3 regions of the Methylobacterium sp. 1973 genome follow, and region 1 is predicted to be linked to each of the others. Evidence: predicted binding sites of a transcription regulator. Region 1 holds the regulator's gene; each other region holds the start of a gene.
The links. The regulator PhoB, encoded in region 1, activates phosphate uptake and scavenging genes when phosphate is short. The targets are predictions, from matches to a motif close to TGTCATNNANCTGTCAT.
Positions count from the first base shown of each region.

Region 2: a site for PhoB is predicted at 2,290-2,306, ahead of ABIC70_RS22545 (inorganic phosphate transporter). Genes of this name have one in related genera too.
Region 3: a site for PhoB is predicted at 2,724-2,740, ahead of phnC (phosphonate ABC transporter ATP-binding protein). Genes of this name have one in related genera too.

Region 1 covers NZ_JBEPLA010000014.1:68,979-79,098, reverse strand. Annotated here, with positions in the region: gene recN (DNA repair protein RecN) at 51-1,724, shown strand; gene ABIC70_RS23025 (hypothetical protein) at 1,841-2,041, shown strand; gene ABIC70_RS23020 (hypothetical protein) at 2,057-2,302, opposite strand; gene pstS (phosphate ABC transporter substrate-binding protein PstS) at 2,570-3,610, shown strand; gene pstC (phosphate ABC transporter permease subunit PstC) at 3,695-4,672, shown strand; gene pstA (phosphate ABC transporter permease PstA) at 4,685-5,575, shown strand; gene pstB (phosphate ABC transporter ATP-binding protein PstB) at 5,596-6,411, shown strand; gene phoU (phosphate signaling complex protein PhoU) at 6,530-7,249, shown strand; gene phoB (phosphate regulon transcriptional regulator PhoB) at 7,438-8,133, shown strand; gene ABIC70_RS22985 (protein-disulfide reductase DsbD family protein) at 8,281-10,120, opposite strand, start outside.
Region 2 covers NZ_JBEPLA010000013.1:127,960-138,079, reverse strand. Annotated here, with positions in the region: gene ABIC70_RS22550 (autotransporter family protein) at 1-1,927, opposite strand, end outside; gene ABIC70_RS22545 (inorganic phosphate transporter) at 2,359-3,987, shown strand; gene ABIC70_RS22540 (hypothetical protein) at 4,067-4,315, opposite strand; gene ABIC70_RS22535 (Ros/MucR family transcriptional regulator) at 4,319-4,693, opposite strand; gene ABIC70_RS22530 (helix-turn-helix domain-containing protein) at 5,489-5,836, shown strand; gene ABIC70_RS22525 (MFS transporter) at 5,869-7,197, opposite strand; gene ABIC70_RS22520 (hydroxymethylglutaryl-CoA lyase) at 7,480-8,406, opposite strand; gene ABIC70_RS22515 (CaiB/BaiF CoA transferase family protein) at 8,403-9,596, opposite strand; gene ABIC70_RS22510 (LysR substrate-binding domain-containing protein) at 9,697-10,120, opposite strand, start outside.
Region 3 covers NZ_JBEPLA010000013.1:139,247-149,366, forward strand. Annotated here, with positions in the region: gene ABIC70_RS22550 (autotransporter family protein) at 1-104, shown strand, start outside; gene ABIC70_RS22555 (glycosyltransferase) at 196-1,344, shown strand; gene ABIC70_RS22560 (DUF1045 domain-containing protein) at 1,372-2,058, shown strand; gene ABIC70_RS22565 (LbetaH domain-containing protein) at 2,051-2,671, shown strand; gene phnC (phosphonate ABC transporter ATP-binding protein) at 2,784-3,632, shown strand; gene phnD (phosphonate ABC transporter substrate-binding protein) at 3,730-4,659, shown strand; gene phnE (phosphonate ABC transporter, permease protein PhnE) at 4,676-5,557, shown strand; gene phnE (phosphonate ABC transporter, permease protein PhnE) at 5,554-6,420, shown strand; gene phnF (phosphonate metabolism transcriptional regulator PhnF) at 6,445-7,188, opposite strand; gene phnG (phosphonate C-P lyase system protein PhnG) at 7,268-7,738, shown strand; gene phnH (phosphonate C-P lyase system protein PhnH) at 7,741-8,328, shown strand; gene ABIC70_RS22605 (carbon-phosphorus lyase complex subunit) at 8,332-9,438, shown strand; gene ABIC70_RS22610 (alpha-D-ribose 1-methylphosphonate 5-phosphate C-P-lyase PhnJ) at 9,450-10,120, shown strand, end outside.

The DNA.
Region 1 (10,120 bases):
CGCAGCGGCCTTATGTGTGCGGTCCCGTCCTGAGGAATCCCCGTCGCCGCATGCTGGCGCAGCTCGCGATTCGCGACATCGTCCTGATCGACAGGCTCGAACTGAATTTTCGATCGGGACTCAGCGTCCTGACCGGAGAGACGGGCGCGGGCAAATCGATCCTGCTCGACGCCTTCGCCCTGGCCCTCGGCGGTCGTGGCGACGGCCGCCTGGTGCGTCACGGCGAGGCGCAGGGCGTGGTCACGGCGGTCTTCGACCTGCCCGTCGACCATCCCGCGCGCCGGATCGCGGAGGAGGCCGAGATCGACACCGAGGGCGACCTGATCCTGCGCCGGACCCAGATGGCGGACGGCCGGACCCGCGCCTTCGTCAACGACCAGCCGGTGGGCGTGCAGGTCCTGCGGGCGATCGGCGCGGCCCTCGTGGAGATCCACGGGCAGCACGACGACCGGGCGCTCGCCGACCCCGCCTCGCACCGCGCGATCCTGGACGCCTTCGGCGGGCTTCAGCCCCAGCTCGCCAAGGTCGGCACCGCCGCTCGGGCCGTCCGGACGGCTCGGACCGAACTCGCCGAGCACCGCGCCCGGGTCGAGACGGCCCGCAAGGAGGCCGATTTCCTGCGCCATTCCGTGGAGGAACTCGCCGAACTCGCGCCGCTTCCGGGGGAGGAGGCGCAGCTCGCCGAGCGCCGCACCATCATGCAGCAATCCGAGAAGGTGGCGCGCGAACTCAACGAGGCGCTGGAGGCGGTCGGCGGACCCCATTCCGGCGTGCCGCATCTCTCGGCCGCCCTGCGCAAGCTGGAGCGCCGCGCCGCGCAGCTGCCGGCCCTCGTCGACCCGTGCGTGAACGCCCTCGACGCCGCGATGGTCGCCCTCGACGAAGCCCGGGCGGTCCTCGATGCGGCGGTGGCCGAGACGGAGTTCGATCCCCGCGACCTGGAGCGCGTGGAGGAGCGGCTCTTCGCCCTGCGCGCCGCGTCGCGCAAGTACGACGTGCCCGCCGACGACCTCGCCGCCCTGGCGGAGCGCTACGCCAACGACGTCGCGGCCATCGATGCCGGCGAGGCGGCGCTGTCCGGCCTCGAGGAGGGGCTCGCGACGGCGGAGGCCGCCTACGCCGAGGCTGCCGAGAAGCTCAGCGCCGGGCGCCGCCGGGCGGCCAAGCAGCTCGACGCCGCCGTGAAGGCCGAGCTGCCGCCCCTCAAGCTGGAGCGGGCCCGGTTCATCACCGAGATCGTCACGGATCCGGATTCCCGCGATGCCGCCGGCACCGACCGCGTCGAGTTCTGGGCCCAGACAAACCCGGGGACCAAGCCCGGTCCGATGATGAAGGTCGCCTCGGGTGGCGAGCTGTCGCGCTTCATGCTGGCGCTCAAGGTGGTGCTGGCCGACAAGGGCTCCGCTCCGACCCTCATCTTCGACGAGATCGATACCGGGGTCGGCGGCGCGGTGGCGGACGCCATCGGGCTGCGCCTCGCCCGGCTGGCGGCCACCGTGCAGGTGGTCGCGGTGACCCATGCCCCCCAGGTTGCCGCGCGCGCCGAGACGCATTTCCTGATCGCCAAGGCGCCCGTGAAGGGGGCCGGCCGCGTCGCCACCCGCGTGTCGAGCCTGCCGGTCGCCGAGCGCCGGGAGGAGATCGCCCGGATGCTGGCGGGCGCCACCGTCACCGACGAAGCCCGGGCGGCAGCCGCGCGCCTGCTTCAGGGCGCCGAGGCGTAGCCCGGCGACAGCCTTAACCGTTGGTTGAGCTTAACGATGCGTTAACTATTCGACTTGAAAGTGCCGTCATCCCGGTACCGCGGAAGGCATGGGCGGTCGATGGGCGGGAGGGAGCCATGAAGCCGGCTATCGTCGAGTCCGATGGGCATCTGCCTGCGGGACAGTCGCTGAAGCGGGCGCTCGACACGCGCCAGCTCGGCCTCAACCTTCGCACGGTCTACGAAGGCAGCGTCGACACGCAGCCGATCACCGACACGCACGTCGAGCTGCTTCTGCGACTGCGCCAGAAGGAGCGGGAGCTGCGCCGGGCGATCTGATCCGGCCCCGCGCCGCTACCAGCGGCGCGCCCCCGGCCGTCGACGATACTCGGCGGCACGAATCAACGTCAGCACCCGGTCGAGGTTGACCAGCAGCTCGGCCTCCTCGCGCCGCGCTGCGGCCGCCAGCTCCGGATCGGTGGAGAATTTCTGGCGCGCCTGCGCCAGCGTAAGGGCACGCTCCACGGCTTCCCGCTCCGCATGCAGGGCCGACCAGACCGGGTCGGCATCCGCCCCCGTATCGACCTCCTCGCCGCCCACGATCCGACGTCCTCCCGCTGTCACTGCCGCTGGCATTGCTCCGGCATTGCCGCTGCCCATGCGGGTTATGAACGCGCGAGATCCACGAACCGTGCCGTCCGGCCCGCGGCGCGATGTCATCCCGGTGTCATCTGCCTGTCGTATGCGCCCCTCCATCGGGCGGCCGGCGCTGGGTCTCTTCGGAAGATCGGCCGCAGAGCTCTGCCGCGGGCATGGGCTTGCCGGCAGGGCAGCGCAGGCTCTTGCCCGACGGCAACGGAGAATCCCTTGAGACCCTTCGCTTACGCGCTCGCCGTCGGCCTCGCGACGGTTCAGCTGGCGTCCGCGGCGCTCGCCGCCGATATCACCGGCGCCGGGGCTACGTTCCCCTTCCCGGTCTACTCCAAGTGGGCCGAGGCCTATCGCAAGGAGACCGGCTCGGGCCTCAACTACCAGTCGATCGGCTCCGGGGGCGGCATCAAGCAGATCCAGGCGAAGACGGTCGATTTCGGCGCCACCGACGCGCCCCTCAAGCCCGAGCAGCTCGCCAAGGACGGTCTCGTCCAGTTCCCGACCGTGATGGGCGGCGTCGTGCCGGTGGTGAACATCCCCGGGATCGAGCCGGGCAAGCTCAAGCTCACCGGCGACGTGCTGGCCGACATCTATGCCGGCAAGATCGCCAAGTGGAGCGATCCGCGGATCGCGAAACTCAATGACGGGCTGAAGCTCCCCGACTCCAACATCACCCCGGTCTACCGCTCCGACGCGTCGGGCACGACCAACATCTTCACCACGTACCTGTCCCAGGTCTCCGAGCCCTGGAAGAAGGAATACGGCGCCGCCACGACGATCTCCTGGCCGGTGGGGCAGGGTGGCAAGGGCAACGAGGGCGTGACCGCCACGGTGAAGCAGGTCCCGAACGCGATCGGCTACGTCGAGTCCGCCTACGCCAAGCAGAACAAGCTTTCCTACGCCCTGCTGCAGAACAAGGCCGGCAAGTATCCGCAGCCCGACGACAAGGCGTTCCAGGCCGCGGCGGCGAGCGCCGACTGGAAGGCGACCCCGGGCTTCGGCATCTCCCTGACCAACCAGCCGGGCGAGGCGGCGTGGCCGATCACGGCGGCGACCTTCATCCTGGTCCACAAGGATGCCGTCGATCCGGCCAAGTCCGCCGATGTGCTCAAGTTCTTCAACTGGGCCTACAAGAACGGCGACAAGCTTGCCGTCGACCTCGACTATGTCCCGCTGCCGGACAACGTCGTCGAGCTGATCCACCAGGAGTGGAAGGACGTGAAGGGCAAGGACGGTAAGCCTGTCTTCAACATGTGAGCGTGGCCGGGAGGAGGTGCGAACCTCCTCCCTCGCTTCTCGGAACGCCCCGCGCTACCACGCCCTCTTCGCAGAGAACAGCGGATGCCCGCTTTGACAGAATCGATCGCCCTCGGCCGAACCCGTTCCGCGACGGCGCGGAAGGCGCCGAGCCGGAGCCTCGACACCCTGTTCCGGACCTCCTCGTATGCCGCAGCGCTGCTGGTGCTGCTCGTCCTCGCCGGCATCCTGGGCTCGATCCTCTACGGCGGTTGGCCCGCCTTCCGCGAATTCGGCTTCGGATTCCTGACCTCCAGCGCCTGGAACGTCGGGACCGAGCAGTACGGCGCCCTGGTGGCGGTGATCGGGACCGTCGCCTCCGCCTTCCTGGCGCTCCTGATCGGCGTCCCCGTCTCCCTCGGGATCGCGGTCTACCTCACCCAGCTCTGCCCGGGCTGGGCCCGCAAGCCGGTCGCCATGACGATCGAGCTGCTCGCCGCCGTGCCCAGCATCATCTACGGCATGTGGGGCCTGTTCGTGTTCGCGCCGCTCTTCGCGCGCTACATCCAGATCCCGGTCTCGAACCTCGTCGAGGGCATGCCGATCGTCGGCACGCTGTTCTACGCCCGGGTGCCCTCGGGCGTCGGCGTCTTCACCGCCGGGATCATCCTGGCGATCATGATCGTGCCGTTCATCGCCTCGATCGCCCGCGACATGCTCGACCAGATCCCGACCGTGCTGCGCGAGAGCGCCTACGGCATCGGCTGCACCACCTGGGAGGTGGTGCGCCACGTGCTGGTGCCGCAGGCCTCGGTCTCGATCATCGGGGCGATCATGCTCGGCCTCGGCCGGGCGCTGGGCGAGACGATGGCGGTGACCTTCGTGGTCGGCAACGCCAACCGCCTCTCGGCCTCGATCTTCGATCCGAGCTCGACCATCGCGTCGCGCATCGCCAACGAGTTCAACGAAGCTGACGGCCTCCAGCTCAACGCCCTGATGGCTCTGGGCTGCATCCTGTTCGTGATCACCTTCGTGGTGCTCATCATCGCCCGGCTGCTGACGCGCCGCGTCCAGGCCGCCTGAGGAGCACGCGCGATGGACGCCTCCCCCACGATGACCGCGGCGCCCCGGCGCCGCTCCGGCCGGGTCCGTCAGGGCCGGCGCATCGCCGACCGCACGCTGCGGGTTGCCTGCACCGGGGCGACGCTGGTGGGCGCCCTGGTCCTGGGCTCGATCCTGGTGATGCTGATCGTCCAGGGCGTGCGCGGCTTCACGCCGACCCTGTTCACCAACCCGACGCCGGGCCCCGGATCCGAGGGCGGCGGCATCGCCAACGCCATTCTGGGCAGCCTCGTCCTGACCGGGATCGGCATCGTGATCGCGACGCCGGTCGGCGTCATGGCCGGGACCTTCCTGGCCGAGTACGGGCGCGGCTCGAAGCTCGCGGCCCTGATCCGCTTCCTCAACGACATCCTGCTCTCGGCGCCGTCGATCCTGATCGGCCTGTTCGTCTACACCCTGATGGTGCGGCCGATGGGCACCTATTCGGGCTGGGCCGGCGGCGTCGCGCTCGCGATCATCGCCGTTCCGGTGATCGTCCGCACCACCGAGGACATGCTGCGGCTCGTCCCCGGAACCCTGCGGGAGGCCGGCGCGGCGCTCGGGGCGCCGCCCTCGACGGTGATCATCAACGTCACGTGGCGGGCGGCCTCGGCCGGCATCGTCACCGGGATCATCCTGGCCCTGGCGCGCATCGCCGGCGAGACGGCGCCATTGCTGTTCACCGCCCTCAACAACAATTCCTGGTTCTCGGCCAACCTGATGGGTGGCGTCGCGAACCTGCCGGTGATGATCTACCAGTTCGCCCTCTCGCCCTATCCGAACTGGCAGGGCCTCGCCTGGGCCGGCGCGCTTCTGATCACCGCCACCATCCTGGTGCTGTCGATCATTGCCCGCCTTGTGATCAAGCCGCAGACCTCGCGCTGAGACCCTTCGAGGACACGACGATGAACGCCGCCTCCGCGATCCCCACGGTCGAGCTGAACCGCAACCGCGCCGACGAGGGCGGTCCCGTGCGGATCGCCGTGAAGCGCCTGAACTTCTACTACGGCAGCTTCCACGGGTTGAAGGACGTCAACCTCAACTTCCACGACCGGCAGGTCACGGCGCTGATCGGGCCCTCGGGCTGCGGCAAGTCCACCCTGCTGCGCTGCTTCAACCGGATCTACAGCCTCTATCCGGAGCAGCGGGCCGAGGGCGAGATCCTCCTGGACGGGGAGAACATCCTCAGCCCCTCCATCGACCTGAACGAGCTGCGCTCGCGCATCGGCATGGTGTTCCAGAAGCCGACGCCGTTCCCGATGTCGATCTATGACAACGTCGCCTTCGGCCTGCGCCTCTACGAGAAGCTGCCGAAATCCGAACTCGACGGCCGGATCGAGGCCTCCCTGCGCAAGGCCGCCCTCTGGGACGAGGTGAAGGACAAGCTCAAGCAGCAGGGCACGGGCCTGTCGGGCGGCCAGCAGCAGCGCCTGTGCATCGCCCGCACGGTGGCGCAGCGCCCGGAGGTGATCCTGTTCGACGAGCCGACCTCGGCCCTCGACCCGATCTCCACCGGCCGCATCGAGGAGCTGATCGAGCAGTTGCGCGACGAGTTCACCATCGTGATCGTCACCCACAACATGCAGCAGGCGGCGCGCATCTCGCAGTTCACCGCCTTCATGTATCTGGGCCAGCTGATCGAGTTCGGTCCGACCAACCGGATGTTCATGAACCCGACGGAACGCCGCACCCAGGACTACATCACCGGCCGGTTCGGCTAGTCTGCCTGAACGCTCCGGTCTCGGGGAAGGCCGTCCGGTCGCCGCATCCGCGGAGGGCCGGCGGGTCCCCGAGGGCCTCCCCGGAGCGCCGCCCCCGGGACCCATCGAAGGATTCGCCATGCCCGGCCATATCGTCACCTCCTACGACACCGACCTGGAGAACCTGCGTCGCTCGATCTCGGAGATGGGCGGCGTGGCCGAGAAGATGACCGCGGAGGCGACGGACGCCCTCGTGCGCCGGGACGATACGCTCGCCCAGGCGGTGATCGTCGCCGACAAGCGCCTCGACGCCCTGCAGCGGGACATCGAGGAGCGCGCCGTGCTGTTGATCGCCCGGCGTCAGCCCCTGGCGATCGATCTGCGTGAGACGATCTCGGCGATCCGCGTCTCCGGCGACCTCGAGCGGATCGGCGACCTCGCCAAGAACGTCGCCAAACGGGTGGTGGCGATCTCCGATCAGGCGCCGGCCCAGAAGATCGTTCTCGGCGTGCGCCACATGAGCGACCTCGCGGAGGGCCAGCTCAAGGACGTTCTCGACGCCTATGCGAGCCGCGACGTCCAGGCAGCCCACGATGTCTGGGAGCGGGACGGCGAGATCGACGCCCTGTACAATTCGCTGTTCCGCGAGCTCCTGACCTACATGATGGAGGATCCGCGCAACATCTCGTTCTGCACGCATCTTCTGTTCTGCGCCAAGAACGTCGAGCGGATCGGCGACCACACCACCAACATCGCCGAGACGATCCACTATCTCGCCACGGGCGAGGCCCTGGCGGGCGATCGGCCGAAGAACGATGCGTCGAACTACGCGACCGTGGACGGGGTGCCGGCTCCGTAAGCGGGCCGCCCCCGGTCCAGGCGTCGGCCTGCGCGCGCTCCTGTGGGGCGCCGCCGGAGAATCGGAGCGTGCGGGTTGAGGCTGAGCGGCGCCTCCTGCACCCTCCGCCTGCCCGCCGGCTCCAAGGAGAGTCGGCGCGCCTGCAGGCCGTATGGCGCCGCTTCGTGAACGGATCTTCGAACGTGAGCATGCAAGTCCTGATCGTCGAGGACGAGGAGGCGCTGACCACGCTGCTGCGCTACAATCTGGAAGCCGAGGGCTTTCTGGTGGATTCCGCGGCTCGCGGCGACGACGCGGAGCTGCTCCTGGCGGAGCGGATCCCCGATCTCGTCCTGCTCGACTGGATGCTGCCCGGCCTGTCGGGCATCGAGCTGTGCCGGCGGATCCGGGCGCGCCGGGAGACCGAGCGGCTGCCCGTGATCATGCTCACCGCCCGGGGCGAGGAGGGCGACCGGATCCGCGGCCTCGGGACGGGCGCCGACGACTACATCGTCAAGCCGTTCTCCGTCCCGGAACTGCTCGCCCGGATCCGCGCGCTGCTCCGCCGGGCCAAGCCCGCCCATGTCTCGGACCGGCTGGCGGCGGGCGACCTCGAACTCGACCGCACCGGCCATCGCGTCCGCCGCGGCGGCGAGGAGCTGCATCTCGGCCCCACAGAGTTCCGTCTGCTGGAATTCCTGATGCTGGCGCCGGGCCGGGTCTTCTCCCGCGAGCAGCTCCTCGACGGGGTCTGGGGACACGACGTCTACATCGACGAGCGCACGGTCGACGTCCATGTCGGGCGGCTGCGCAAGGCACTGAACGGCCCGCGTCAAGCCGACCCGATCCGTACGGTCCGCGGCTCGGGCTACGCCTTCGACGAGACGTTCTCGCTCGACGCTTGAGACGGGCGCGAAGCGTTCCGGGACAAAGCGTTTCGGGCCGGAGGCCGGTCGGCCGCGCCGCCCGCCCGCGTGCAGCGAAGGGAGCCGGGGACGTTCGAGGCCGGCGGATGCTGCGAGGCCCGGCGGGCCCCCGGGCCTCGCGCAGATTCAGCGGGTCAGCGCCGCGCTCCGGCCGGACGCGACCGGCACGGCGTCGAGCGCCGTCAGAACCGTCCCCTCGGTGAGGATCTGCGGAAGCACCTGAGGCGCTCCGGTTCCGGTATAGAGGAGGTAGAGCGGCACGCCGCTGCGCCCGTGCTTCTCCAGCAGACGGGTGATCTCGGGATTCTGGTTGGTCCAGTCGCCCTTCATGTAGGTCACGCCGCGCTCGGCCATCGCGGCCCGCACGGCCTTGGTGTTGAGGGAGGTCGCCTCGTTCACCGCGCAGGTGATGCACCACGCGGCGGTCATGTCCACGAAGACGGGGCGGTGCGCGTCCACCAGGGCGTCGAGACGCGCTTGAGTGAAGGGCTCGACCCCGTCGGCGGCGGCCTGCGCCGACGGCGCGGCGCGGTCCCGCGGAAGGGTCACGGCGAGGGCCGCCACGGCGACCAGCGCGAGGGCCGCAGCGACCCGCGCGACCCGGCCCGCCCCGGGCGCGGCGGCGCGGCCGTGTTCCCAGGCCCAGGCGGCGAAGCCCACGAGGACGAGGCCGATCAGCGCCGCCAGCAGCCCACGCGGATCGACCTGCTGGGCCAGAACCCAGATCAGCCAGGCCACGGTGGCGTAGACCGGGAAGGCCAGGACCTGTTTGAGGGTCTCCATCCAGGCGCCCGGCCGCGGCAGCGCCCGCAGGGCCGGCGGCCAGAGGGTCAGCACCAGGAAGGGCAGGGCGAGGCCGAGGCCGAGGCTCGCGAAGACGGCGAGCGCGACACCGGCACTCTGCGTCAGCGCGAAGCCCACCGCCGAGCCCATGAACGGCGCCGTGCAGGGGGTCGCCACCAGGGTCGCCAGCACGCCCGTGAAGAACGAGCCGCTCAGGCCGGCACGCCGGGTCAGGCCGTCTCCGAGGCCGGCGAGCCGGCCGCCGACATGGACCACCCCGGACAGGCTCAGGCCCATCGCGAACAGCAGATAGGCGAGGGCTGCGACCATGGCGGGCGATTGCAGCTGGAAGCCCCAGCCGATCGCGGCCCCGCCACCCTTCAGGGCGATCAGCAGGGATGCGAGGCCGAGGAAGCTCGCCAGCACGCCGGCCGTGTAGGCGAGGCCGTGCAGCCGCAGCCGCGCCGGGCCCTCGCCGGCATGCCGCACGAGGCTCAGCACCTTGATGGACAGCACCGGGAAGACGCAGGGCATCAGGTTGAGGATCAGGCCGCCCAGAAAGGCGAAGGCCGCGGCGGTTGCGAGGGTCAGCGCGTCGAACTCGGCGACGGCCGGCGGGGCTCCGGCCGGATTCGGCGCGCTCGACGCGGCCGCGACGGCAGGAAGCACCGGCTCGTCACCATACGCGAAGGCGAGGCGGCGGGTGCCGTCCGTGCCGACCTCGTCGATCGTCAGGACGCCGGGCAGGGCGGCGGGCAAAGGATCGGTCGGGCTGCTGCGCGCGATGGTCAGATGCAGACCGGTCTCGTCGACGGTCATCACCTGCGCGGCGGCGTTGTCGATCGCCGTCTCGGCATAGGGGAAATAGGCGGCGTTCCGGATGGATTCCGGTTTCAGGCCGGTCGCGGCGAAATCGAGCTGCAGCGTGTCGCCCTGGCTCGACAGGCGCAGGGGCCAGAGCGCCGGCGCGGGCAGGGCAGCCCGGGCGCGCGCGAAAAGCGCGGCGTTGGCCGGGTCCGGCTCGGCCTTGCCCACCGGCAGGGTGAGGGCGAGATCGGCCGAACCGGGGACGCACTCGGTCTCGCAGACGAGATAGGTCAGCTTCGCCTGGATCTGAACGGGATTGGCCGGGTCGAGGCTCGGCGGCGGCGTCACGGGCACGAGGAGCGTGACCTCACCCTCG
Region 2 (10,120 bases), on a different contig from region 1:
CGGTCCGGTAGCGCAGGCCCGGGCTGAGGAAGGCGAGGTTCGCGGTCACGCCGGCGAACTGGCCCGAGACGCCGCCGGCGGCGGAGAGGATCGTGTAGGTGGTGCGCGGGTTGTAGGCGCCCGAGGCGGCCAGCACCTGGACGGTGCCGCCCGACAGGGTGGCGCTGCCGGTGGCGGCGATGCGGTCGGCCTGGCCGGCGGCGTTGGCCTCGACCCGGTAGGTCGAGCCGGCCGCGAAGGCGGCATTGCCGGCGACGGTGAGCGTGCCGATGGAATTGCCCGGCGCCACCGTGCCCCCCGAGAGCGCGCCGATCCCGCCCACCGTGCCGGAGCCGCCGAGCAGGCCGCCGGCGCCCACGAAGACAGTCCCCGCGATGGTGCCGTTGGCGTAGAGCGCGCCGCCCTGTCCGATGCCGACATCGATGCCGAGGCGGTCGGTGGCGTCCATGCGCAGGGTGCCGGTGACGTTCCCGAAATACCCGGCGGCCGCATAGAGGTCGAGGCGGCTCCAGTAGCTGAGGGGGCTGCCGTAGAAGGCGGCCAGCGCGTTGGTCTCGGTGTTGACCAGGATCTGGTTGATCGTGCTGGTGGCGAGCTGGCCGTAGAGGCCGCCGGTGGGCGCGAGGGTCCGCGCGGCGGCGGTCGATCCGCCGTAGAGCGGCGCGAGCAGGATCGAGGCGTCCGGCCCGCCGGCGGGAGCGGCCTCGCGGGGCGCCTGGGCGAAGCTGAGGGTCGGCAGGCCGTAGGTGAGGCGTTGCTGGTAGGCAGCCTGGTTGCCGGCCGACGGAACGTAGGGATTCCCGGCCGCGTTGGCGGCGCTGCCCGCGCAGGCGGCGACGGTGTTGCCGCACTGGGCGGCGAGGTAGGCCTGCAGCTGGCTCTGGGCCGCCACGAACTGGGCGGGCAGGTTGATCGCCGTGCCAGTCACCGCGGCGTTGTTGATATAGGCCGGGTTGGTGAAGGCCTGGGCGAGGTCGTAGGTGGCGAGCGCCCGTCCGCCGATGATGTCCAGGGGGTAGTGCACGCCCAGGACGATGCGGCTGTTGGCGTAGTCGGCCGCCCGGGCCAGCATGCTTTGGTACTGCTGCGGCACCAGCATCGCGAGCAGGATGCCGTCGGTGAACGCGTAGGTGGTGTGCCCGCTCGGAAAGGACGGGTTCGTGGCGATGCCGTTGAGCGCGGTCGGGTCGAAGGTGTTGAACCGGGCCGGCGCCGCCTGGACGGGCCGCGAGGAACCGTAGACATCCTGGCCGGCTTGCGTGTTGGTCACGCCGTAGGCGAGGTCGTAGACGCTGTTGGTCGTGTTCGGCAGCCCGTTGGCGATGGGCAGGCTGTAGCCCGCCGGCGCCACGGCCGGCACCGCCACGTAGTTGGCCGGGGTCACGCTCGGATTGTTGGCCGCGCCGTTGGCATAGTAGTTCTTGGCGACGCCCAGGTTGTTGCCTGTGAAACCGTAGGCACCGGCCAGCAGATTGACCACGCTGCCCAGGGGTCCGCTCGCGCCCTGCTCGACCCCGCGCTGGTAGATCGGGCCGAGCTGGGCACCCAGGCCGCCGACGAGCTGCTGCGGAACGATGCCGTTGATCGGCGTCTGGGCCGGCAGGCCGCCCGCGAGATTTGCAGCCACGCCGTATGTCCCGAGCCCGGCCGAGGACAGGTCGTTGCGCGCCGAGCCCAGCAGGTTCTTGTCGCTGATCGCGAGCTGCTGCTGGGCGAGCCCCGCGGCGGTGTTGATCGCGATCGACTGCGCCAGGTTGAGCTGCAGCGTCTGCTGACCGGTCGCCGTCGTATTGAGCGTCAGGTACGGCGCCAGCAGATTGAGGACGTTGACGTCCGAAGCGGTCGTGTTGGCCGTCTGTGCCTGCGCGCCCGGTCCGAAGGCAGCGACCGCCAAGGCCACGATCGAGACGCCATATCGAAATGTCATGCCAACCCCCAAAGCGCGCGGCGATTCAGCCTGCGAGCCGGAGATTTAGCGAACTCTACGCGCTCGCCTTCGTCATAATCCAGTCACAAATCTAAAAACTTACATTTGTATCCTGCCAGCAACAGGATCAAAACTTTGCCGGCACAAATCACATCATGACTCATCTTCGTCTTGACCCTGCAGCGCGTGCCGTCATGACCTGAGCATCAGGGCGATGGCCGTCCGTCATCGCAACGGGCCCTGCACAGACCGCCCATCCTCGGCGGCCCGAACACTGGGACGGCCCGGACACTGGGGACGGGACGAAATCCCGCAAATCGCTTCGGCCGGATGCCGTTGCGCGAGGCTGGACGCGGGATCGACGTCACCCGACCGTCACGGGCACATTTTAATCCCGGCTCACCATCACGAATGATTCCGCGCGAGGGTTCATGTCCGATTCCGCCGTGGCGCCGTCGGGCGCGGTCGCAGGCCGGCAGGTAGGGGGCCCGCGCCTCGACCACGGACTGCATCTCGGCGGGGTGATCGCCTTCCTCCTCGTGCTGGTGGCGGGCCTCGGCTACGCGGTGGTGAGCCTGATCGCGGACATGAACGCCGTCGGCGAGGCGCCCCTCGCCTACGGCGCCTTCGCGCTGCTCGGCCTCGCCCTGCTGATCGCCCTCGCCTTCGAGTTCGTGAACGGCTTCCACGACACCGCCAATGCGGTCGCCACGGTGATCTACACCCACTCGATGCCGCCGCTCGTCGCGGTGATCTGGTCGGGCATCTTCAACTTCCTCGGCGTGATGCTCTCCTCGGGCGCCGTGGCCTACGCCATCGTGACGCTGCTGCCGGTGGAACTGATCCTCAATGTCGGCTCGCATGCGGGCTACGCGATGATCTTCGCGCTGCTGCTGGCGGCGATCCTCTGGAACCTCGGAACCTGGGCGTTCGGGCTGCCCAATTCCTCGTCCCACGCGCTGATCGGCTCGGTGCTCGGCGTCGGCCTCGCCAATCAGCTGATGAACGGCGGCGACGGCACCGCGGGCGTCGACTGGAGCCAGGCCCTCAACGTCTTCAAGGCGCTGCTGTTTTCGCCGATCTGCGGCTTCGTGCTGGCGGCGCTGCTGCTGCTCGCCCTGAAATTCGCGGTGCGCCGCAAGGATCTCTACGCGGCGCCGAAGGGCGAAGCGCCGCCGCCCCTGTGGATCCGCGGCCTGCTGATCCTCACCTGCACGCTGGTCTCGTTCTTCCACGGTGGCAACGACGGGCAGAAGGGCATGGGCCTGATCATGCTGATCCTGATCGGCGCCGCCCCCACCGCCTACGCGCTCAACCGCACCATGGCGGACGACACGACGCCCGCCTTCGTGCAGGCTTCGACGGCGGCGGGCGCGGTGTTCTCCGCCCGGGCGCCCGGCGCGGAGGTGCCGGACGCCGCCGCCGCGCGCCGGACCGTGACGGAAGCGCTGAAGACGAAGGACCTGAACGCGCCGCCCGTCTACGCCGCGCTGGCGGCGCTCGCGAACGACATTGCCGCCAGCGTGAAGAATTACGGCGCGATCCGCACGGTGCCGGCCGCCCAGACCCAGAACCTGCGCAGCGACATGTACCTCGCCGCCGACGCGGTGCGCGTGCTGCCGGGCTCCGGGGCCGATCTCTCGGAGGCCGACAAGGCGACCCTCAAGCGCTACGCGGGCCTGCTCAACGACGGCACGCGCTACATCCCGGGCTGGGTCAAGGTCTGCGTCGCCCTCGCCCTCGGCCTCGGCACCATGGTCGGCTGGAAACGCATCGTCGTCACGGTGGGCGAGAAGATCGGCAAGACCCACCTGACCTACGCGCAGGGTGCCTCGGCGGAGATCGTCGCGGCCGGCACGATCGGGCTGGCCGAACTCTACGGCCTGCCGGTCTCGACCACCCACATCCTGTCATCCGGTGTCGCCGGGACGATGGCGGCCAACGGCTCGGGCCTGCAGATGGCCACCGTGCGCAACATGGCACTCGCCTGGATCCTGACCCTGCCGGCGGCGATCACCCTCGCGGCCGTGCTGTTCTACCTCCTGCGCCACATGTTCTGATCCGGCGTCTGGCCGGCTGGCCGGAGACCGGGCGTCATCCCATGGGGAGCAGCCCGGTCTCCGGCTTCCGTCGGCCCCCTCAGGAACCCGCCATCGCCCGCACGAAGGCCAGGCAGGTCCGGCGCGCGGCCGGATTCTCGATCGCCACGAACGCCGAGACGAGGTCGGCCGCCTGGGCGATGGCCGTATCGGGCCGGTCGGCATCCGGGAAGAAGCTCGCCACCGGCACGTCGAGAATCCCGGCGATGCGGTACAGCGCATCCTTCGAGGCCGCCCCGGGGGGAGGCTTGTGGGTCCGGGCGGGACCCGGGGACGAGGCGGGCACCATCACTCACCCCGCCTTGTGGCCGAGCTGGATCGCCCGGGCGATCTCGGAACGCCGAGCCGCATAGCCCGGGGCGACCATCGGGTAATCGGCCGGCAGGCCGTACTTGGCCCTGTAGCGCTCGGGCGTGAGGCCGTGGGCGGTCAGGTGGCGCTTCAGGGTCTGGTAGGCGCGGCCGTCGATGAAGCTGATCAGGCCCGCTTCCTGGATCGAGGCGTCGACCTGCTCCTGGCTCAGGCCGCCTGCCCCCGAACCCGACGGGTCGCGGCGGAGGACTGCGATCGCCGAATGCACTTGGTCGATGAGAGCCGGCAGGGCCCCAACGTCGATCGCGTTGCGCGAGACGTAGGCGGCGACGATGGCGCCGACCTTCTCCAACATGAACGTTGAACGGGCTGCGCTGAGGTTATCCATAGGAGACATCACCATTGAAAGGCCCGGCACCATGCGCCTGATCCACGACTGCCGGTCGGGGTGAACCGGGACCGCAGGCGTTGATCAGGGTGCCGGATGGAAGGCCGGAGAATCGCTACCTCAAGTTGATATCGCGCCAATTCTTGAGGTTGCAGATAATATACAATATGAGCGGGCCGGGGTTTGTCCGTGCGCGCGAGGTTTTTTGATCCTTCGCGCAGGGCTACCGATCCTCGAATTGGTTACCGCGGCATTCACTGTTTTCGGCCGCGAAGATCGGCATCCGAACTCATTTTCGGCGTCGGCGGCCGCCTGTCGGGCTCCAGCCCGGGACGGTTCACCGGTGCCGTCTGCCGGGTCCGGGCACGGCCGTGCGGGATCTGCTCCGCCCGACGACGTCCCGCAGCCGACCGCTCTCTTCCCCCATCCCGGCGTCGCGGGGATCGATCCGTGCTGACTCTGTTCTCAACCGTCGGTCTTCCACCGCAGGACAGCGTCCGACGGTGGCGGGAGATCATCTCCGCCCCCCCTCATGACGGTCGAGCTTCGGACGCTCCGAGCAGAGCCCTTTGCGGCCAAGCGGGAACGCGCGGAGGTCGGTTCCCTCGTCGTGGTCGACCGTCAGCCGCTGGTGGTGATGACGGAGACGGACAGTCGCCGGATCCTGGATGTGCCGCGCGACCGTCTGGAGCGCGGTTCGGACCGGCCCGGCTCTACACGGCCCTGACCGTCGGCACCGATCGCGCATCCGAAAGCCTGGCAATGAGCGTCTTCAGCGAGCTGATCCGTATCCGCGACTGGCTCGGGGCAGCCGCAGCCGCGCGCATGACGGAGATCGGCATCGACTTGATCATCGCCGGTCTCTCGGAGCGGCTGGCCCGGGAGGTGCCCCAGCCCGTCAACGGCAGCGTCGTGGTCCAGCGCGCCGAGGCCCATCTGGAAGCCGCCGCCCGGCGGCTGGCCGATCCGGCCTGCGCGCACCTGTCGATCGGCCTGCTCGCCTGCGGCTGCGGCTTCGCCGGCCAAGCCCACTTCGCCCGCCGCTTCAGGGAGCGCCCACGGGCAGCGCCCCGCGCGTATCGGCAGGCGGCCCTGGTGGGCGTCCCGTAGCCCGTCGGCCCGGGACGCCCGATGCGGCCGGATCAGGCCGCCCTGTCGCTCCGGCGCAGGCTCGCCGGCATGGCGAAGAGCGCGAGCCCGGCGGCGACGAGGCAGAGCACCCCGATGCCGTACAGGGCCGGCGTCGTCGAGCCGGTCAGATCCTTCACCCAGCCGACCATCACCGGGCTGACGATGCCGCCGAACTGGCCCAGCGTGTTGATCAGCGCGATCCCGCCCGCCGCGCCGACGCCGGTGACGAGCTTGGCCGGCAGCGTCCAGAAGGTCGGGATCGAGGCGACGATGCCGGCGCCCAGCAGGGCCAGGGCGAACATCAGCGGCACGATGTGCTTGTCGAACAGGCCGGCGCCGAAGAAGCCGAGCGCCGCCGTGATGGCGAGGCCCGCGACGAATTTCGGCCGCTCGCCAGAGGCGTCGGAGAGACGCCCGATCACGACCATGCTGATCGCGCCGCAGACGTAGGGTATCGCCGTGAGGAAGCCCACCGAGGCCGCCTGGCCGCCGCTCGCGGTCTTGATCAGGTCCGGCCCCCAGAAGTTGAGGCCATACGAGCCGATCTGGAGCAGGAAGTAGATCAGCGCGATCATCAGGAAGCCCGGCTGCCGGATCGCCCCGAGGAGCGAATGGTCGCCGATCTCGCGGTTGTGGTGGGCGATGCGGCTGGACAGGAGCGCCTTCTCGGGCTCCGAGAGCCAGCGGGCGTCGGCGATCCGGTCGTCGAGGCGCGTCAGCACGAGCAGGCCGAGGACGAGGCAGGGCAGGCCGCCCGCCAAGAACAGCCATTGCCAGCCGGCGAGGCCGCCGACGCCGTTGAGACCACCGAGGATGAGGCCCGCCACCGGCGCGCCGAAGATGCCCGAGAAGGCCGAGGCCACGAACATGAAGCTGGTGATCCGCCCGCGATGCGAGGCCGGGAACCACAGGGTGAGGTAGTAGAGGATGCCCGGCGCGAAACCCGCCTCCATGGCGCCGATCACGAAGCGCAGGGCGTAGAAGTGCCACTCGCTGCGGATGAAGATCATCAGCGCGGTGGCGATGCCCCAGGAGATCATGATCCGGGCGATCCAGCGGCGCGCCCCGACCCGGTACAGCATCAGGTTCGAGGGCACCTCGAAGATCACGTAGCCGACGACGAACATGCTCGCGCCGAGCCCATAGGCGACGTTGCTGAAGCCGAGGTCGCTCTGGAGCTGGAACTTGGCGAAGCTGATGTTGATGCGGTCGAAGAACGCGAACATGTAGCAGATCATGATCAGCGGCATGAGCCGCCACGCGACCTTGCGGACGACGCTCGTCTCCGTCACCGCACCGGCCTCGACGGCGGCCGGCGAACCCGACAGGGCTGCGGTCATGGTTTCCTCCGTGTTGTTGTTTTCGGACACGTGGTGGGGGGCGCCGCCTTCGGACGGGCGGCTTGCCCCGGGTGAGCTCAGAGCCTGTTCGACTGGGCGCCTCCAACCCGCGCCCTCATCCTGAGGTGCGGCGAAGCCGTCTCGAAGGAGCCCTCCAGTCCGAAGCGCGATGCCTGGGGACCTCCTTCGAGGCCTCCGCTGTGCTCCGGCACCTCAGGATGAGGGCGCGACCAGGATCTCCCTCGCGTGGCGCGGGATCGCGGCCGCAGGGTCAACGCACTCTCAAGCGGCCTTGGCTGGCGCCGGGTGGAGATCGCAGGGGCGTCCGGCCTTGGCGACCTGGCCGGGCACGTCGTGGCCGACGAGGCGAGGCAGATCCCGCGACAGGCCGATCAGCGCCGGAAGGTCGAGGCCCGTCGGCACGCCCATCTCGTGGGCCATGCTGACGAGGTCCTCGGTGCAGATGTTGCCGGTGGCGCCGGGCGCGAACGGGCAGCCGCCGAGGCCCCCGAGCGCCGCGTCGAAGCGGCGGGCGCCCGCGTCGTAGGCGGCCAGCACGTTGGCGAGGCCGAGGCCGCGGGTGTTGTGGAAATGGAGCGTCAGGCGCCCGGGGCCGACCAGCGGCAGGACCCGCGCGACGAGGCGGCCCACCTGCCGGGGATTGGCCATGCCGGTGGTGTCGGCCAGCGTCACCCCGTCGATGCCGAGGGACAGGTAGCGCTCCACTTGCGCGACGACCTTGTCGACCGGCTGGTCGCCCTCGAACGGGCAGCCGAAGGCGGTCGCCACCGTGGCGTTGGTGCTGACCGGGGCGCCGCGCACCGAATCCATGATCCGGGCGAAGCCGGCGATCGAGTCGGCCGGGCTCATGCCCATGTTGGCGCGGTTGTGGGTCTCGCTCACGGAGGCGACGAGGTTGATCTCGTCGACCTTGGCGGCGAGCGCCCGCTCGGCGCCCTTCGGGTTCGGCACCAGGGCGACGTAAACGGTCCCGGGCCGGCGCCGAATCCCGGAAAAGACCTCGGCTGCGTCGGCGAGCGCCGGCACGGCCTTCGGCGAGACGAAGGAGGAGACCTCGATCCGGCTGAAGCCGGCCGCCGCCAGGGCGTCGATCAGGCGGATCTTCTCCGCCGTCGGCACGAAGACCGGCTCGATCTGGAAGCCGTCGCGGGTGGCGACCTCCTGGACGATCAGCGTGTCGCCGCTCATGCCACGGCTCCCTTCTCGCGCAGCGCGGCGATGCGCGCCGGGTCGAGACCGAGCTCGGCGAGCACGGAATCGGTGTGGGCGCCCAGCGCCGGCCCCTGCCATCGGACCTCGCCGGGCGTGTCGGAGAGCTTCGGCACGATGCCGGGCATCTTCACCGCGGTCCCGCCGGGCAGTTCCGCCTGCAGGATCATGTCGCGCGCCTGGTAGTGCGGATCGGCCACGATGTCGGCCACCGAGTAGATCCGGCCGGCCGGCACGTCGGCGGCGTCGAGGACGGCGAGCGCCTCCTCGACGGTCTTGGTCTTCGACCAGTCGGCGATGGTGCCGTCGAGCATCGCGGATTGCTGCGAGCGGCCCTCGTTGTTGCGGAGCGCCGGGTCGTCGGCGAGGTCGGGCCGGCCGATTGCCGTCATCAGGCGGCGGAAGATCGGGTCGCTGTTGCCGGCGATGACCACGTAGCCGCCGTCCCGCGTCGGATAGGTGTTCGACGGGGTGATGCCCGGCAGGGCGCCGCCGGTGCGGGTGCGGACCTCGCCCAGCAGGTCGTATTCGGGAACGAGGCTCTCCATCACGTTGAACACGCTCTCGACGAGCGAGACGTCGATGACCTGGCCCGCGCCCTGTCCGGTCTTGACCCGCAGCAGGGCCATCAGCGCGCCGATGACGCCGTGGAGCGAGGCCAGGGTGTCGCCGATGCTGACGCCGACCCGCGCCGGCGGAGCCTCCGGGCTACCGGTGGTGAAGCGGATGCCGCCCATCGACTCGCCGATGGCGCCGAAGCCGGGCCGGTCGCGGTAGGGCCCGGTCTGGCCGTAGCCCGAGATGCGGACCATCACGAGGTTGGGGTTGAGCGCCGAGAGCACGTCCCAGCCCAGCCCGAGCTTCTCCAGACCGCCGGGCCGAAAGTTCTCGACCACGACATCGGCGCTCTTGGCGAGCTGCTTGACGATGTCGAGACCGTCCGGAGACTTCAGATTGACCGCGATCGACTTCTTGTTGCGCGACTGCAGGTACCACCAGAGCGAGGTGCCCTCGTGCATCTTGCGCCACTTCCGGAGGGGATCGCCCTCACCCGGGGGTTCGACCTTGATGACCTCCGCGCCGAATTCGGCCATCAGCCGCGTGGCGAAGGGCGCGGCGATCAGCTGACCAAGCTCGAGAACGCGGATACCGCTGAGCGGACCGGACACGGCTTTCCTCCATCTTTGGTTGCCTGGAAAATACGGCCGTTCCCGCCGCGAAGTCCAAACGCCATGCATCATCGTGCGTTCGCGAGCGGAGAACGCAACCTCAGCGCCCGGCGGCCCGGAGATGGTCCAAGAGGAGCGCCGCCGCCGGGGATACCGGCCCGGGCCGGACCACGAGGCGCAGCGTGCGCGCCGCCCAGGGATCGGTGAGCGGCACCGCGGCGAGCCGCATCGGCGGTCCGAGCAGGGCGTAGACATGTTCCGGGACGGTCCCGAGGCCCAGGCCGACCTGCGCCATCCGGCAGATGGCGTCGAAGCTCGGGACGTGCATGCGCAGACGCAGGGGCCGGCCGAGGCGCCGGGCCTCGTCGCGCAGGGCGGCGTAGATCGAACTCTCCGCGTGCAGCCCGACATGGTCGTAGTCGAGGGTATCGGCCAGGGCGACGGCGCCGCGGCGGCTCAACGGATGCCCGGCGGGCATCACCAGGACGAGGCGGTCGCTCCGGTACGGGTAGGCGGTGAGGCTG
Region 3 (10,120 bases), on a different contig from region 1:
TGGCGGTGGCGCCGAACGCGACCCTGGGCGTGGCCTATACCGGCCAGACCGGCGCCCGCGCACAGGATCAGGCCGTGAAGGGCACCTTCACCCTCCGGTTCTGAACACGCCGGACGACGTCGCCTCTGTCACACGCCTGACGCGGTCCGGCCGCTAGCGGACCGGACCGCTCGCTTCATCGATCGAGGGATCCGCATGCTTGACGCCACGGTGCCGGCCCTGTCCCTCGGCGCGCTTCTGGCCCTCGTCCAGATCGTCAGCATCGGCGTCGCGGGCCGGCGCCTAGGCCGGAGCCACGGGCCGTCGCGGTTTCCGGACGGCGCGCCCGTCTCCCTGGTCCGTCCGCTTCACGGGATCGAGGCTTACAGCGAGGAGATGCTCACCCGGAGCTTCCGCCTCGACTACCCGTCCTACGAGCTGATCTTCTGCGTGGCCGACCCCGGGGACCCGATCGTGCCGATGGTCCGGCGGCTGATCGCGGCCCATCCGCGCGTGCCCGCCCGCCTGATCCTCGGCGACGAGCGCCTCTGCGAGAACCCGAAGCTCAACAATTGCCTGCGGGGCTGGCAGGCCGCCGCCCACGACTGGGTGGTGCTCGCCGATTCCAACGTGGCCATGCCGCCGGACTACCTCCAGCGGCTCCAGGCGGCGTGGCGGGACGATACCGGCCTCGTCTGCTCGACCCCCGCCGGGGCGCGCCCGGGCAGCTTCATGGCCGAGGTGGAATGCGCCTTCCTGAACACCCTGCAGGCTCGCTGGCAATACGCCGCCGAGGCGTTCGGGCTGGGCTTCGCGCAGGGCAAGAGCATGCTGTGGCACAAGCCCTTTCTTGAGGCGCAGGGCGGTCTGCAGGCGCTCGCGGCCGAGATCGCCGAGGACGCGGCCGCCACCAAGCTCGTCCGGGCCGCCGGCAAGCGGGTCCACCTCGTGGCGAGCCCGTTCGAGCAGCCGCTCGGGCCGCGCGGCTTCCAGGAGGTCTGGGCGCGGCAGCTGCGCTGGGCGCGCCTGCGCCGCGTGACCTTCCCGCTGTTCTTCGCTCCCGAGATCGGCAGCGGTGTCCTGTTGCCGGCGCTTCTCATCGCCCTCTGGGCCGGCAGCTTCACGGGCCTCGTCGGCGCTGCCGGCCTCGCCGGCCTGTGCTATGCCGCCGAACACCGGCTCGCGATCCGCGCGGGCTGGCACCGTTCGCCCCGCCTGCTGGCGGCCTTCCTGGTGCGCGACGCCCTGATCCCGGCGATCTGGCTCGGCGCCTGGATGCAGAGCGCCATCGTGTGGCGGGGCAACGCCATGGACGTGCGCCCCCGGCGGGCCGCCGAGGCGCGTCCCTACGCGCCGACGGCCTGACGGCGGCCGACGATCGGAGGCCGAAAGGTGTCGCGCCGCTACGCTCTCTACTGCCTGCCCGCCCCGGGTTCCCGGCTGGAGGTCTTCGGCCGGTCCGTCCTCGGCACCGACCCCGTCTCGGGGGCGTCGGTCCCGCACCCGGAGGGCTTGAGCGACCTCGCCGCCGTCACGGCGGGGGCCCGGATCTACGGGTTCCACGCCACCCTCAAGGCGCCGCTGCGCCTCGCGGCGGGCACCACGGAGGCGGATCTCGTCGCCGCCACCCGTGACCTCGCGGCCGCGCACCTGCCGGTGGCGGTGGGCCCGCTCCGGGTCGCCGCCCTCGGGCCGTTCCTCGCCCTCGTGCCGGAAGCTCCCCCGCCGGAGCTGGGGCTCTTCGCCGCCGAGTGCGTCGCCGCCCTCGACCCGTTCCGTGCGCCGCTCACCGAGGCCGAGCGCGTCAAGCGCCGCCCGGAGCGCCTCGACCCGCGCGGGCGGGCGCTGCTGGCGCGCTGGGGCTACCCGTACGTGTTCGAGGCCTTCCGCTTCCACATGACCCTGACCGACGCCCTGCCGGAGGCGGAGCGCGAAGCCTGGCACCGGCGCCTGTCCGAGGCCTACGCCGCCGCGGGGCCGGAGCCCCTTGTGATCGACGCCGTGTGCCTCCTGACCCAGGACGGGTCCGGCCCGTTCCGGCTCCTGGCGCGCCTGCCCTTCGGAGAGCCTCGTGGTTGACCGTCCCCTCGGACTCGAACCCGCACGCGATCCCAGCGCCCGGGTCGTGGATTGCCGCCTCGGCCACTACACGGAGGTCGGCGCGCGAACCCGCCTCACCGAGACGATCCTCGACGATTATTCCTACATCGGTCAGGATTGCGAGGTGATCTACACGACCATCGGCAAGTTCTGCTCGATCGCCGCCAGCGTGCGGATCAATCCCGGCAACCACCCGATGGAGCGCGCGTCGCAGGCGCATTTCACCTACCGGGCACGCGCCTACTGGCCGGAGGAGTCCGACGAGCCCGCCTTCTTCGACCGGCGCCGGGCGAGCCCGGTGGCGATCGGCCACGATGTCTGGATCGGCCACGGCGTCGTTGTCCTGCCCGGCCGCACCATCGGCACCGGCGCCGTGGTCGGCGCGGGCGCCATCGTCACCCGCGACGTCGAACCCTACACGATCGTTGTCGGCAATCCCGCCAAACCGGTCCGGCGCCGCTTCCCCGAGGCCGTCGCAGAACGTCTGATGCGCCTGGCATGGTGGGACTGGGATCACGAACGGCTGCGCCGGGCGCTTCCGGATTTCCGCGGCCTGCCCATCGAAGCATTCCTCGAGCGCTATGAAGTTTAAGCCGGCTATCAAAATGTAATAATTGTGCCGGCAAACATAACCGATCTGTATTCGTCATCCAATCGTCGTGAAATCGGCGTTTACCTGCGGCCATTCCCCGGCGGATGGTGGCATGCTGGTTATCGAGGATCTCACGCGCCAGTACGGCGACCGGCGCGCCGTCGACGGCGTGTCGCTCCGGATCGAGCCCGGCAGCTTCGTCGGCGTGATCGGCCGGTCGGGCGCCGGCAAGTCAACGCTCCTGCGCCTCATCAACCGGCTGGCGGACCCGAGTTCGGGGCGCATTCTCCACGACGGCCGTGAGGTCACCACCCTGCGGGGCCGCGACCTGCGCGAATGGCGGACCCGCTGCGCCATGATCTTCCAGCAGTTCAACCTCGTCGGCCGCCTCGACGTGATGACCAACGTGCTGATGGGCCGGCTCAGCCACGTGCCGAGCTACCGTTCCCTGCTGCGGCAATGGTCCGCCGAAGACCGGGCCATGGCGCTCGCCGCCCTGGAGAGCTTCGACATGGGCGAGTTCGCCGGCCAGCGCGCCGACGGCCTGTCGGGCGGCCAGCAGCAGCGCGTGGCCATCGCCCGCGCCCTCGTGCAGGAGCCCGAGATCCTGCTCGCCGACGAGCCGGTGGCCTCCCTCGACCCGCGCAACACCCGGCTCGTGATGGACGCGCTGGCCGAGGTGAACCGGCGCTACGGCATCACGGTGCTGTGCAACCTGCATTCCCTCGACCTCGCGCGCGCCTATTGCGACCGCCTCGTGGGACTCGCGGCCGGGCGGGTCGTGTTCGAGGGCGGACCGTTCGACCTCACCGAGGACGTGGCGCGCCGGCTCTACGGCCTGGAGGCCGGCGAGGTGCTGGACGATTCCGCGCAGCGCGAGGCGGAGCAGCGGGCCGCGATGCCCGGCCGGCCCGGTCTCGTGCCGGCGCGGCCGGTCCGCGAGGCCGCCCTCGGCGCCTGATCCGGGCCCTCCAAGCCCCAACAACCATTCGGGAAACGCCCGACCGGCCTCCGGCCGGCCGAACTTCCTGCCCTACGCCGTCACGAAGGACGACACGATGATCACCCGACGCACTCTCGCCGGCGCCGCCGCGGCTCTCGCCCTCCTCGGCCTGCCGGCCGCCGCCCAGGACTGGAAGGCCCAGTATCCGGAGCTGACGCTCGGCGTGATCCCGGCCGAGAACGCCTCGGGCACCGCCGACCGCTGGGCGCCGCTCACCGCCTACCTGACCAAGACGCTCGGCGTGCCGGTGAAGCTGCGGGTGGCGAGCGACTACGCCGCCGTCATCGAGGGCCAGCGGGCCGGCAACATCCAGATCGCGTGGTACGGACCGGCCTCCTTCGCGCGGGCCGTGATGACCGGCGTGAAGATCGAGCCGATCGTCAACCAAAAGCACGAGACCGGCGCCTCGGGCTACTATTCGGTGGTCTACGTTCTGGCCTCCAGCCCCTACAAGACCGTCGAGGATCTCAAGGGCAAGAACCTCGCCCTGGTCGATCCGAACTCGACCTCCGGCAACCAGGCGCCGCGCTTCTTCCTGAAGCGGGCCGGCTACGACGTGGAGAAGTTCTTCGGCAAGACCTTCTACGCGGGCAGCCACGAGAACGCCGTGCTGGCGCTCACCCAGGGCACGGCCGACGCCGCCGCCAACCTGTGGAATTCCGAGACCGACACGATGGTCACCCGCATGGCCGCCAAGGGCATGCTCAAGAAGCCCGACGGCACGCCGATGCAGCAATCGGACTTCCGGGTCGTGTTCAAGTCCGACTTCCTGCCGGAGGGGCCCTTCGCCATGCTGACGAGCCTGCCGGACGACCTGAAGGCCAGGATCCGCGACGCCTTCGTGGCCCTGCCGAAGGCCGACAAGGCCGCCTTCGACCGTCTCTCCGACGGCAAGGATCAGGATCTGACGCCGGTGACCCTCAAGGATTATCAGCCGATCATCGACATGCTGCGGTTCAACGACGAGCAGCGCCGGAAGTCCTGATCCGGGCCCGCCCGCCTTGCGCGGTCTGACACCCCTGTCGCCGGAGCGGGAAGCCGCCCTCTCCGGTCTCTACGCGGCGGCGACCGGCGCTGCGCGCCGCCGCACGCTGGCGGGCTTCGCCCTTGTGGCGGCGCTCGCCCTGGTCGCCGGCTTGGTCGCCGAGGTGCGGCCGCTGGTCTTCGCCGAGAACATCGGCAAGTTCACCGCCTACATCCAGCAGATCCTGCCGCCGATCAGCCTCGAGCATCCGCTCGAGGACGTCCGCAGCTGGTACTGGGGCCTGCCCAAATGGCTGGGCCTGCTGGGCGAGACCCTGCTCATGGCCTATCTCGGGACGCTGCTCGGGGGGCTCGCGGGCTTCGCCCTCAGCTTCGTGGCCGCCGCCAACCTCGTGCGGTCGCGCCTGCTGCGCGTCGGCGCCAAGCGCCTCCTGGAATTGTGCCGCACCGTCCCCGAGGTGGTGTTCGCCCTGATCTTCGTGATCGCCTTCGGGCTCGGCCCGATGGTGGGCGTGCTCGCCATCGCGATCCACACCACGGGGGCGCTCGGCAAGCTGTTCTCCGAGGTGGTCGAGAACATCGACATGCGGCCCGTCGAGGGCCTGTCGGCCTCGGGCGCCACCTGGGTCCAGACGGTACGCTTCGCGGTGCTGCCGCAGGTGCTGTCGAACTTCGCCTCCTACGCGCTGCTGCGCTTCGAGATCAACGTGCGCGGGGCCGGGGTGATGGGCTTTGTCGGCGCCGGCGGCATCGGCCAGGAATTCCTCGTGGCGATCCGAAATTTCTACTACGCGGACGTGAGCGCGATCCTCGTGCTGATCATCCTGACCGTGTTCTGCATCGACCTCGCCACCGAGCGGGTCCGTCACCGCCTGATCGGCGCGGAGCAGGCCCGATGAGCCCGCGTCCCGAGGCCCTGCGGGCGGCGGCCCGGGCCGACCTCGCCCGCCTGCGCGCGCGCTACCCCGCGCAGTTCCGCACCGACTGGCCGGGGCGGGCGCGGCTCGCCGCCCTGCTCGCCGTCCTGATCGGGCTCGCGGCGTTCGGCTACTGGCGCCTCGACTTCTCGATGGCGCGGATCCTCCACGGGCTCGGGCGGCTCGGTACCTTCGCGGTGCTGATGCTGCCGCCGTCCCCGGAGGGCCAGTTCTGGACCTTCCTGCACGCGCTGGGCGAGACCCTGGGCATCGCCTTCCTGGGCACGCTGACGGCGGCGGTCTTCGCCTTCCCGGTGGCGTTCCTGGCGGCCCGGAACGTCGTGCCCAACCCCTTCGCGCGGTTCGCCGTCCGCCGCGGCCTCGACGTGATGCGCTCGGTGGACGTGCTGATCTGGGCGCTGATCTGGATCAACGTCGTGGGCCTGGGCCCCTTCGCGGGGGCGCTCGCCATCGCGTGCTCGGATTTCGGGGCGCTCGGAAAGCTGTTCTCCGAGGCGATCGAGACCTGCGACAAGCGTGCCGGCGAGGGCGTCGTCGCCTCGGGCGGCTCGCGCCTGCACCGCATCCGCTTCGGGCTGATCCCCGGGGTCCTGCCGGTGCTGGCGAGCCAGGTCCTGTACTTCTTCGAGTCGAACACCCGGTCGGCGACGATCATCGGCATCGTCGGCGCCGGGGGCATCGGTCAGTACCTCACCGAGCTGATCCGCGTTCTGGAGCTGCAGCAGGTCGCCTTCCTGGTGCTGATGATTCTCGTCACCGTGGCGGCGATCGACTGGGTCTCGACCCGCCTGCGCCGGGCGATCATCGGGCCGGCGGCGCGCTGAGTCGCCGGCCCGATAAACCGCCGATCACCCGCCGATCACCAGCTCCACCCGGTCGGCGGCGAACAGGGTGCGGTTCGCCTGGATCGGAACGCCGGCGGGATCGATGTTGACGCTCGACACCACCAGAACGACCCGCCCCGGGGCGATGTCGAGGCGCTGCGCCTCCGCGGAATCGGCCGGCCGGGCGCGGATGCGCGTCGAGAGCCGGGTGTAATCGTGCAGGCCGCAGGCCGCGAAGGCCCGGGTGATCGAGCCGCGCTCGGCATAGGCCTCGGCGAAGCCTGCGAAGCGCGGCAGCGGCAGCCAGGTCAGCGCCGTCGAGAGCGGGGCGTCGTCCGCCCGGTGGACCGTCAGCAGCTCCAGGATCGGCGCGCCGGGGGCGAGGGCCAGGGCTGCCGCCTGCTCGGGCCCGGCCGGGACCGTGGTCGAGGCGACGAGGTCGCCCCAGGCCTCGCGTCCGGCCCCGGCGACGATCTCGGAGAACCGCGTGCGCGGCCCGATCGGGTAGGCGAGGGGTGCCTCCTCCACGAAGGTGCCCCGGCCCTGGCTGGCGCGCACGAGCCCGCCCTCGGCGAGCGCCGCGAGGGCACGTCGCACGGTGTGCCGGTTCACGGCGAAGCGCGCCGCCAGGGCGGCCTCGGCGGGCAGCTGCTGTCCCGGCGGATAGCGCCCCGCCGCGATCTCGGCCGTCAGCGCGTCGGCGATCTGTCGCCACGCCGTCAGACCCTCGCCCCGGACGAGGCCGGGTGCCTGCTCCTGCGCATCCATCCTGTCATCCAAACTTCATTTGTGCGGCGCACGCCAGTTGTCTATACACCTATACAACTGAGCGACGGAGGGATTCGCGATGACGACGAGCCCGAGACATCCGGCATCCGAGGGGGAGATCGGGGCGCGCCAGGCCGTGATGGCGCTCTGTGCCGAGGCGAGCCGCACGGACCTGGAGGCGGCCCTGTCGGTCCTCGACACCCCGGCCGCCGCGGATCTCCGGCCGCCGGAGACGGGGCTCGTGATGGCCTCAGGCCGGATCGGCGGCGACGGGCGCCCGTTCAACCTCGGCGAGGTCAGCGTGACCCGGGCCGCCATCCGCCTCGCGAACGGTCCGGCCGGCTTCGCCTACCATCTCGGCCGCGACCGCACGAAGGCGCGGCTCGCCGCGATCCTCGACGCCCTCTGGCAGGACCCGGACCGGCGCGCCCGGGTCGAGGCCGCCCTGGCGCCCGCCGCCCGGCGGCTCGCGGCGGACCGGCAGCAGGCGGCCCGGCGCACGGCGGCCACCCGGGTCGACTTCCTGACCCTCGCCCGCGGAGACGATTGAGCATGCTCGCCCCCGGCTTCGCCGATCCGGTCCACGACGCGCAGGGCACCTTCCGCGCCGTGATGGACGCCCTCGCCCGCCCCGGGCTCGTCCGGCCGCTCGCCCCGTTCCTCGCGCCGCCCGCGCCGCTCACGCCGGAACTGGCCGCCGTCGCACTGGCGCTCACCGACGCCGACACGCCGGTCTGGCTGGATCCGGCCCTCGCCGAAGCCGCGGACGTCGCGGCTTACCTGCGCTTTCACACCGGCGCGCCGCTCACCGACGATCCGGCCCGGGCCGCCTTCGCGCTGGTTCGCGAGTCTCGACGCTGCCCGCCGCTGGGCCGGTTCGCCCTCGGCACGCCGGCCTACCCCGACACCTCCACCACCCTGGTACTCGCCCTCGACACGATCACGGACGGGCAGGGGCTGAGCCTCTCCGGCCCGGGCGTCCGGGGCACGGTCCGGGTCGCGCCGGGACCTCTGCCGGACGGCTTCGCGGCGCAGCTCGCCGAGAACCGCGCCGACTTTCCGCTGGGCGTCGACCTGATCCTCACCGCGCCCGGCCGCGTGGCCGGTCTGCCGCGCTCCACGACGGTCACGGAGGCCTGACCCATGTACGTGGCCGTGAAGGGCGGCGAGGCCGCCATCGACAACGCCCATCGGCTCCTCGCCGAGGCCCGCCGGGGCGACCCCGCCGTTCCGGAACTCTCCGTGGCGCAGATCCGCGAGCAGATGGCGCTGCTCGTCGACCGGGTGATGACCGAGGGCTCGCTCTACGATCCGGACCTCGCGGCCCTGGCGCTCAAGCAGGCGCGCGGCGATGTGGTCGAGGCGGTGTTCCTGGTCCGCGCCTACCGGACCACGCTGCCCCGCTTCGGCGCCTCCGCGCCGGTCGACACCGGCACCATGGCGGTCGAGCGCCGGGTCTCCGCGACCTTCAAGGACCTGCCCGGCGGGCAGGTGCTCGGGCCGACCTTCGACTACACCCACCGGCTCGTCGACTTCGCGCTCGCGGCGGATACCGCCTCCGAGCCCGCCGCCGAGGCCGAGCCGCGCGCCGATGCCGGAACCTGCCCGCGGGTCACCGACCTGCTGGCCCAGGACGGGCTGATCGAGGCCTCGCCGCCGGACGACGGCGCCCCCGTGGGCGACCTCACCCGCGAGCCCGTGGATTACCCCGCCGACCGGGCTCTGCGCCTCCAGGCGCTCGCCCGGGGCGACGAGGGCTTCGTGCTCGGCCTCGCCTACTCGACGCAGCGCGGCTACGGCCGCACCCACCCGTTCGTCGGCGAGATCCGGGTCGGCGCGGTGGCGGTGGAGTTCGTGCCCGAGGAGCTGGGCTTCGCGGTCCCGCTCGGCCGGGTGCGGCTCACCGAGTGCCAGATGGTCAACCAGTTCAAGGGCTCGGGCGCGGCCGCGCCCCAGTTCACCCGCGGCTACGGGCTGAGCTTCGGGCAGAGCGAGCGCAAGGCCATGGCGATGGCCCTGGTGGACCGGGCGCTGCGCGCGGAGGAGCTCGGCGAGCCGGTGGCGAGCCCCGCCCAGGACCAGGAATTCGTGCTGGCCCATTGCGACAGTCTCCAGGCGACCGGCTTCGTCGAGCACCTGAAGCTCCCCCACTACGTCGACTTCCAGGCCGAGCTGGAGCTGGTCCGACGCCTGCGCGCCGAGTTCGAGCGCAAGACCGAGACCGTCGAGATGCAGGAGGCCGCCGAATGAGCGCGACAGGGATGTCCCCCTTCCTTGGTGGCTCCGCTTCCCGGGAGCTTCCGGGCCGCGCGCCGGATGACGCGCAGGTTCCCTCTCCCGAACGGGACAGGGGGCTCGTCGCGTCCGTCCTCGACGCGGCAGGAAGCACGCGCGGCTCCGGCTACAACTTCGCCTATCTCGACGAGGGCACGAAGCGGATGATCCGCCGCGCCATCCTCAAGGCCATCGCGGTGCCGGGCTACCAGGTGCCCTTCGCCTCCCGCGAGATGCCGATGCCCTACGGCTGGGGCACCGGCGGCGTGCAGGTCACGGCGGCGATCCTCGGGCAATCGGACGTGCTCAAGGTCATCGACCAGGGGGCCGACGACACCACCAACGCGGTCTCGATCCGCCGCTTCTTCGCCAAGACCTCCGGGGTGGCCACCACCACCCGCACGACGGAGGCGACGGTGATCCAGACCCGCCACCGCATCCCCGAGACGCCGCTCACCGAGGGGCAGATTCTGGTCTATCAGGTGCCGATCCCCGAGCCCCTGCGCTTTCTCGAGCCCCGCGAGACCGAGACGCGCCAGCTCCACGCGCTGGCCGAGTACGGCGCCATGCACGTCAAGCTCTACGAGGACATCAGCCGCCACGGGCACATCGCCACCACCTACGCGTACCCGGTGGAGGTCGCCGGCCGCTACGTGAT